Regions from separate parts of the Amycolatopsis sp. NPDC089917 genome, predicted to be linked through region 2. Evidence: riboswitches for the same ligand, from Rfam matches in the RefSeq annotation. Region 2 holds a riboswitch; the other holds the start of a gene.
What was found. A riboswitch is a leader RNA that binds a small molecule or an ion and turns the genes downstream of it on or off. The one in region 2 is predicted to bind S-adenosylmethionine.
Positions count from the first base shown of each region.

Region 1: linked by a shared signal. The riboswitch ahead of thrC (threonine synthase) and the one ahead of AB0N89_RS04295 (aminotransferase class V-fold PLP-dependent enzyme) in region 2 are both predicted to bind S-adenosylmethionine.

Region 1 is NZ_JBFBGL010000024.1:55,653-59,475, forward strand. It holds gene AB0N89_RS19185 (ComEC/Rec2 family competence protein) at 1-1,149, shown strand, start outside; gene thrC (threonine synthase) at 1,167-2,432, opposite strand; SAM riboswitch class I at 2,446-2,578, opposite strand; gene holA (DNA polymerase III subunit delta) at 2,714-3,697, shown strand.
Region 2 is NZ_JBFBGL010000003.1:194,383-198,205, reverse strand. It holds gene AB0N89_RS04305 (potassium/proton antiporter) at 1-306, shown strand, start outside; gene AB0N89_RS04300 (M23 family metallopeptidase) at 437-1,120, shown strand; SAM riboswitch class IV at 1,249-1,363, shown strand; gene AB0N89_RS04295 (aminotransferase class V-fold PLP-dependent enzyme) at 1,396-2,760, shown strand; gene AB0N89_RS04290 (hypothetical protein) at 2,780-3,376, shown strand; gene lspA (signal peptidase II) at 3,401-3,823, shown strand, end outside.

The sequences.
Region 1 (3,823 bases), on a different contig from region 2:
GTGGTGACCAACGTGCTCGCCGTGCCGGTGGTCGCCCCGGCCACGGTGTTCGGCGTGCTCGCCACCGTGGTCGGACCGTGGTGGCCGTCGGCGGGCAGGCTGCTGGTCCGGCTGACCGAACCCGAGGCGAGCTGGCTCATCACCGTGGCACGTCACGGCGCCCGCGCGCCGGGAGCGGTGGTGGACTGGCCGGATGGCTGGTGGGGCGGGCTTCTGGCGGCCGCACTGCTCGTCGTGCTGCTCGTCGCCATCCGGCTGCGTCACGCCAGGATCCTGCTGGCGGTCGCGTTGGCGGGCGGGCTCCTCGTCTTCGTACCGGTTCGCGTGCTGGCCCCGGCGTGGCCACCGGCGTCGTGGAGTGCCGTCGCCTGCGACGTCGGGCAGGGTGACGCTGTCGTTCTCGCCACGGGTGAGCCGGGGAGGGCGATCCTGGTCGACACCGGGCCGGAACCGGGACCGGTCGACGAATGCCTGAGCAGACTCGGGATCGACCGCGTTCCGCTGATCGTGCTGAGCCATCTGCACGCCGATCACATCGGCGGCCTCGAATCCGTCTTCGAGGGCCGGTCGGTCGGAGCTGTCGCCGTCGGTCCGGGCAGAGCGCCCGCCTGGGCGTGGCAGCAGGTCGCGGACGAGACAGCGCGCCGCGGGATTCCCTTGCTGGAACTGGGGATCGGACAACGGCTAGACTGGCCGGGTCTTTCACTGGACGTGCTGGGGCCGCGTTATGTCACCCGGCGGTCGGTTCGGGAACAGGACGGCACGGTGATCAACAACGGTTCCGTCGTCCTGCGTGCCGGGACCCCGGCGGGCCGGTTGCTGTTGACCGGCGACGTCGAACTGGCCGCGCAGGCCGACCTGATGGCGGAAGGCGCCGACCTGCGTGCCGAGATCTTGAAGGTCCCGCACCACGGAAGTCGCTACACGGCACCGGATTTCCTCAACGCCGTCGCACCACGTGTCGCGCTGGTGAGTGTCGGCGCCGGGAACACCTACGGCCATCCGAACAAGTCCACTTTGGACACTCTGGCGGCCGTTGGTGCTTCGGTGGCCAGGACGGACAAGGACGGCGACACGGCTGTCGTCACCGACGCGCGGGGCCTCGCCTTGGTGCGTCGGGGTGAGCCCCGCGGCCCGCCTCGTTCGTGAGGCGGGCCGGCGGGAACTCAGAGGCCGAGAGCCTCGCGGACCGCGTCGGCCGAGGCGCTGACAGTGGCCTTCGGGCCGATCTTGTCCTCGACGGCGTCGAGGGTCTTGAGGCCGTCGCCGGTGATCAGGAGAACGATCTCCTCGTCGGGGTTGAGCTTGCCGGTCTCGATGAGCTTCTTCGCCGTCGCGACGGTGACCCCGCCGGCGGTCTCGGTGAAGATGCCCTCGGTGCGGGCGAGCAGCCGGATGCCCTCGACGACCTCTTCGTCGGTGACGTCTTCGATCGCGCCGCCGGTGCGGTTGACCACGTCGAGGACGTAGGGGCCGTCGGCCGGGTTGCCGATCGCCAGCGACCGGGCGATGGTGTCCGGCTTGACCGGCTGGACGACGTCGTGACCCGCGCGGAAGGCCGCCGAGACGGGGGAACACCCGGTGGCCTGCGCGCCGAACACCTTGTACGGCGTTTCGTCGACGAGGCCGAGCTGCCCGAACTCGCGGAAACCCTTGTCCACCTTGGTGAGCTGCGAACCGGAGGCGATCGGCACCACGATCTGGGAGGGAAGCCGCCAGCCGAGCTGCTCGGCGACCTCGAAGGCCAGCGTCTTGGAGCCTTCGGAGTAGTACGGCCGGACGTTCACGTTGACGAACGCCCAGGTCTCCTGCTCGGCCGCGAGCTGGGTGGCGAGCCGGTTCACGTCGTCGTAGTTGCCGTCGACCGCGATCAGGTCGCCGTCGTACACGGCGGTGGTGAGGATCTTGGCGCGCTCAAGGGTCTTCGGGATCAGCACGACCGACCGCCAGCCCGCGCGGGCCGCGGCGGCGGCGACCGCGTTGGCCAGGTTGCCGGTCGACGGACAGGCGAGCACGTCGAACCCGAACTCGCGGGCGGCGGCCAGTGCGACGGCGACCACGCGGTCCTTGAACGAGTGAGTGGGATTGCCGGTGTCGTCCTTGACCCAGACCTTCTTGACGCCCAAGGCTTTCGCGAGCCTGTCGGCCTGGATCAGCCGGGTGGCGCCGGGTTCGGTGTTGGGGATCTCTTCGACGTTCGAGGGAACGGGAAGGAGCTTCTTGTAGCGCCAGATGTTCTTCGGCCCGGCTTCGATGTCCTCGCGGCGCACGCGGCCGAAGTCGTAGGCGACCTCGAGCGGCGAGAAGTCCTCGGCGGAAACGAATTCGGGAGCGAGCGGCTGCCGGTGGCCCTCTTCCTTCGACACCAGTTCGACGGCCGGTCCGAGATCCGGGGTCTTGGTGGTGGAAGTCGTGCCGAGGGTTGCGGTCATCGCGAGGTTCCTTTCCTCATCTGCCCCGCCGTGGCGGGCCGGAATTGGCACCGTGTTCGTCAGCTACCCCGCGATCGCGGGATGACAGGCTGACGCCGGTTGCCGGGGCTTCATCGGGCCGTTCCCTCTGCCCCTCTGGATGAGCGGTATTCGATTGTCGGCACGCGCGTGATCGCGTCGCCTCGCCAACACCGTACGACATGAGGCTCAGATGGGGCCACCGTGCCCGGAACACATCACCGGACAAAGCACACGAGAGGAGGAGTGGCAGGATCGTCACCGTGACGACGCAAGCTTCCGCCCCATCGCCGCTGGTCCTGGTTCTCGGTGAGGAAGAGCTGCTGATCGAACGCGCGGTCCGCAGCGCCTCGGACGCGGCCAAAGCGGCCGATCCGACGGCGGATCTGACCCGGATCCGGGTGTCGGACCTCACAGTCCCCGCCCTCGCGGAGATGGTCAGCCCCTCGCTGTTCGCCGAGGGCAGGGTGATCGTCCTCGAATCCGCGCACGACATCTCGCAGGAGCTCTCCGACGGGGTGATGGCCTACGTCAAGGCGCCCGCCGACGGCATCGTGCTCGTCGTCGTGCACAGCGGAGGCGGCCGGAGCAAGGCCGCGAAGGCGCTTCCGGCGGCCCTGAAAAAGGCCGGGGCGGAGATCGTCGAGTGCCCGAAGCTGACCAAGCCCGCCGAACGGGAATCCTTTGTCCGCAACGAGGTCCGCCGGGTAGGCGGGAAGATCGACGGTGCGGCCGTGCTCGCGCTGATCGACGCCGTCGGCTCGGATCTGCGCGAGCTGTCGTCGGCCGCGACCCAGCTCGTCGCGGACGCCGGTGGCACGGTCGACGAGCAGGCTGTCCGGCGCTATCACCGGGGGCGCGCGGACGTGAACGGGTTCGCCGTCGCCGAGAAGGCCGTCGCCGGCGACAAGACGGCGGCGCTGGAGTCGCTGCGCTGGGCGATGCAGCTGGGTGTTCCCCACGTGCTGGTCGCGGACGCCCTCGCCGACGCCGTCCGGACGATCGCGCGGGTGTCGGGCGCGGGCCGCGGGAACCCGAATCAGATGGCGGGCGAGCTGGGGATGCCGCCGTGGAAGGTCCGCAAGGCGCAGGGGCAGGCTCGTGGCTGGGGACAGGACGGCCTCGCCACCGCGATGCGGATCGTCGCCAGGCTCAATGCGGAGGTCAAGGGGGTCGCGGCCAACCCGGAGTACGCGCTCGAACGTGCCGTTCTGGAGGTCGTCGACGCTCACGGCAGCAGCCGCTGACACCTACTGGACCACGCCCACCGCTCACTGGGCCGAGCCCGACGATCAACGCGCCCATGAACCGGATCGGCGGACTTGTCTCGCCGGAAGCGCGCCCTCTTTCGGGCCGAAGGTCAACGTAAACGC
Region 2 (3,823 bases):
GAGATCGACGTCGACTCCGCGCCGCTCGACGAGATGGGCGCGGAACTCCTGCAGGTCCGGATCAACGCAGGATCCAAGATGCACGGCGTCTACCTGGCCGAACTGCGGCTGCCGGTGGGGGCGACGATCAGCCTCCTCGTCCGCGGCGGCGCCGGCTTCACGCCCAACAAGAACACCCGCCTCCAGGAACGCGACCAGTTACTCGTCGTGACCACCTCCGACGCCCGTGACGCGGCCGAACGACGGCTCCGCGCCGTCGACCGCGCCGGACGCCTCGCCAGGTGGAAGGGCGAATCCGGCCAGTAGGTCACGAACCGGCACCAGCTGTTCGTCGGTTGATCTCAGAAAATTCTTCCCTTTGTACTCCTTTTGGATTACTTTCCCGGCAATCGACTCCATCGAATGGGTGAGTGTCACGGGGTAAGGAGTACGCAAGGTGACGAAACTTCCTGCACGGTTCGCCGGTCTGGGGGCCGCGGCCACACTCGTCGGAGTGGTTCTCGCCGCGCCGGCGGCTTCCGCGGCCGGCGCCTTCCCGGCGTTCGGCTTGCCCTTCGACACGGGCCAGTCGGTCTACTCGGCGGGGATCCACTCGGACGACGGGAACTCCGGCGTGAAGAACGCCATCGACTTCAGTCCCGGTGACAAGACCGTCCGCGCCCCGCTGGCCGGCACGGTCCGGATCCAGCACTGCTCGGGCGGTGACTGGGTGACCGTCGATCACGACGGCGGCTGGCGGACCGGGTACTACCACATGGAGCGCATTTCGGTCACCGACGGCCAGAAGGTCGCTCCTGGCGACGCCCTCGGCCGGACCGGCAACGCGCTGCCCTGCGGTGGCAGCAGCACCGGCGCCCACGTGCACTTCACCCTGTGGACCCTGCCCGCGGCCGCGGCCCAGGGCGGCGACTCGCGCGACTTCGGCGTCGGCGCGGGCAACTGGAACGGCATGTCCTACGACGAGGTCTCGACCAAGGTCGCCGAGGCCTACGGCGAGGCTGTCGACGGCAAGACGTTCGGCGGCTGGCAGTTCACCGCGGGCACCGATCAGTACTCCGGTACCGCGACCGAGGTCTCTTCGCGTTCGATCGTCCCGTTGCCGGGCCGATTCCGCGTCTGACCTCCCGTTGCCCGGCGCGGCGCGGCGCCGGGCAACGGTTCTTTTCGCTTGCGGAGTACGTGAGCGGCGTCTCAAGATGCGGACAAGGGGTGGCTTGATCGCCCGCTGATCCGCTAACTTCGTTCGTAGGTCACGAGTGTCAGCGTCAAGCCCCGGCTAGCTGGCCGGCAACCCTCCTTCCGCGGTGGGGTGCCCCGGGTGAGGACCTGGCTCGTCGCGTGGTGCGACGGGCAAGCGCGGGATCCTCGTCGGGTCCCCTGGCCCGGAGGATGACCATGACTCTCGCTCTCGAACGCACGAACGCCCCCGCCGCCGTCGCGGAAACCGTTGTCTCGCACGAAATTCCGACGGTGGCGTGTGCCGGTCTGCGGGTTCCGCTGGTCACCGGCGGCGAAATCGGCTACGCCAACCTCGATCACGCGGCGAGCGCCCCGTGTCTGGACAAGGTGCGCGACGCGGTCGACGAGTTCCTTCCCTGGTACGCCAGCGTCCACCGCGGCGCCGGGTTCGCCTCGCAGATCTCCACCAGGCTTTACGAGCGCACGCGCGGGATCCTGCGCGACTTCGTCGACGCGCGGTCGACCGATACCGTCGTTTTCACCCGCAACACCACCGATTCCTTCAACCTTCTCGCCCGTAGCCTGCCGAAGCACACGTCGGTCGTCGTGTTCGACACCGACCACCACGCCGCGCTGCTGCCGTGGAAGGGCCCGAACGTCCGCCGGATCGAGACCCCGCGCACCCGCCTCGCCGCGGTGTCCGCTGTGGACGAAGCGCTCGCGGACTGCCCGCAGGGCCCGCGGCTGGTCGTCATCACCGGCGCGTCCAACGTGACCGGGGAACTGTTGCCCGTCAAGGAGATCGCGGCCGTCGCGCGCCGGCACGGCGCCCGGATCGCGCTGGACGCGGCGCAGCTCGCGCCGCACCGCAAGATCTCCGTGCGCAAGCTGGACGTCGACTACATCGCGCTGTCGGGCCACAAGCTGTACGCGCCCTTCGGCGCCGGTGCGCTGATCGGCCGTGCCGACTGGCTGCGCGCCGCCCAGCCGTACCTCGCCGGCGGCGGTGCGACGAAGCTCGTCACCCGCGAAGCCGAAGACTTCGGCGTGGTCTGGAACGCGGGCGCCGAGCGGCACGAAGCAGGTTCCCCCAACACCGTCGGCGTCTACGCGCTCGGCGTCGCCTGCGAGGCGCTGTCCGAGAACTGGGACGCCATCGTCGCCCACGAGGACGAACTGCTGGCGCGGCTGCGTCGCGGTCTCGCCGGGATCCCCGGATTCGCCGAGCTGCGGCTGTTCGACGCGCCGGTCGACAGGGTCGGCACGCTCAGCTTCGTCGTCGACGGCTTCGAACCGGGCTGGCTCGCCGCGGTCCTGTCCGCGGAGTACGGCATCGGCGTCCGGGACGGCGCGTTCTGCGCGCACGTGGCGACCAAACGGCTGATCTCCGCCGCCGGTTCGACGGGGCAGCAGGCCATCCGGGTCAGCCTCGGCCTCGGCAGCACCACCGAACACGTCGACCGGCTCGTTCTGGCGCTGCGCCAGATCGTCGCCCGCGGCGCGCGCTGGCAGTACGAGAAGCCGGAGGGCCGCTGGGTGCCGGAGAACGATCCGCGGGAGCTTCCTCCGTTCTGCGCCTGACCCACTACCCTCACCCCGCATGGGGAACGAGCGACCGCGTTACTGGTTTCCGCTGGCGTTGCTGGGATTCGCTCAGCTGGTGGTGGTGGCCTTGTCCGTCGGTTCGAGCCGATCCGGAGGATGGTTCGCCTACGCGCCCAACCCGGGCCCGGGGGTGTACCAAGGCCTCTACGGCCTGGAGATGAGCCGTGAGACCGCGAGTGCCGTCTCGGTCATCGGCATGAGCCGGATGGACAACTGGCTGTTCGCCGTCCTCGCGGTCTACCTCGGCACGGTGCTTTTCTACGCTTGTCGGTCGCGGCCCGTGCGATGGTGGAAGGTCGCCGCGATCGCGGTCGGGGGCCTGGTCGCGATCCTGCTGGCGGATCTGGTCGGTTTCTGGGAATTCGAGATCGACGGCGACGCGCGGAGCGCGATCCTGCTGACCTTGGGCCTGGTCGCGCTCGCCTGGCTGGAGCGGAGCGTGCTCGTGCTGGTCGTGGCCGCGGCGTTCGTGCTCTGTGCCGTCGTGCTCGCGCAAGGACCGCTCGCGCTGGTGCTGTCGTCGCTGGTCGCGCTCGCCGGGGCGTTCGCGGCGCTCCTGAGCAGGCCGAAGGCGGCCGCCGGGGAGCCCTGAGCACGCTCCGTGGACAATGGGGGAGTGAGCACAGAGCCCGAAACCGCGCCACCGGCGCCGCCGCTGCCCAAGAAGCGCGTCGCCGTCGTGTTCGTCGTCGCTGCGGTGCTGTGGGGGATCGACCTCCTCACCAAGCAGATCGCCGTGTCGACGCTGGAGGGCAAGCAGCCGGTCGAGTTCCTCGGCGGGCTGGTGTACTTCCAGCTGGTGCGCAACCCCGGCGCCGCCTTCTCGATGGCGACCGGGCTGACCTGGGTGCTCGCGCTGGTCGCCGTCGCCGTCGTGGTCGCCATCATCTGGCTGTCCCGGCGGCTGCGCTCGGTCGGCTGGGCGATCGGCCTCGGCCTGGTGCTGGCGGGCGCGCTCGGCAACCTGACCGACCGGATCTTCCGCGCCCCCGGGCCGCTGCAGGGACACGTCGTCGACATGATCTCCGCGTTCGCGCCG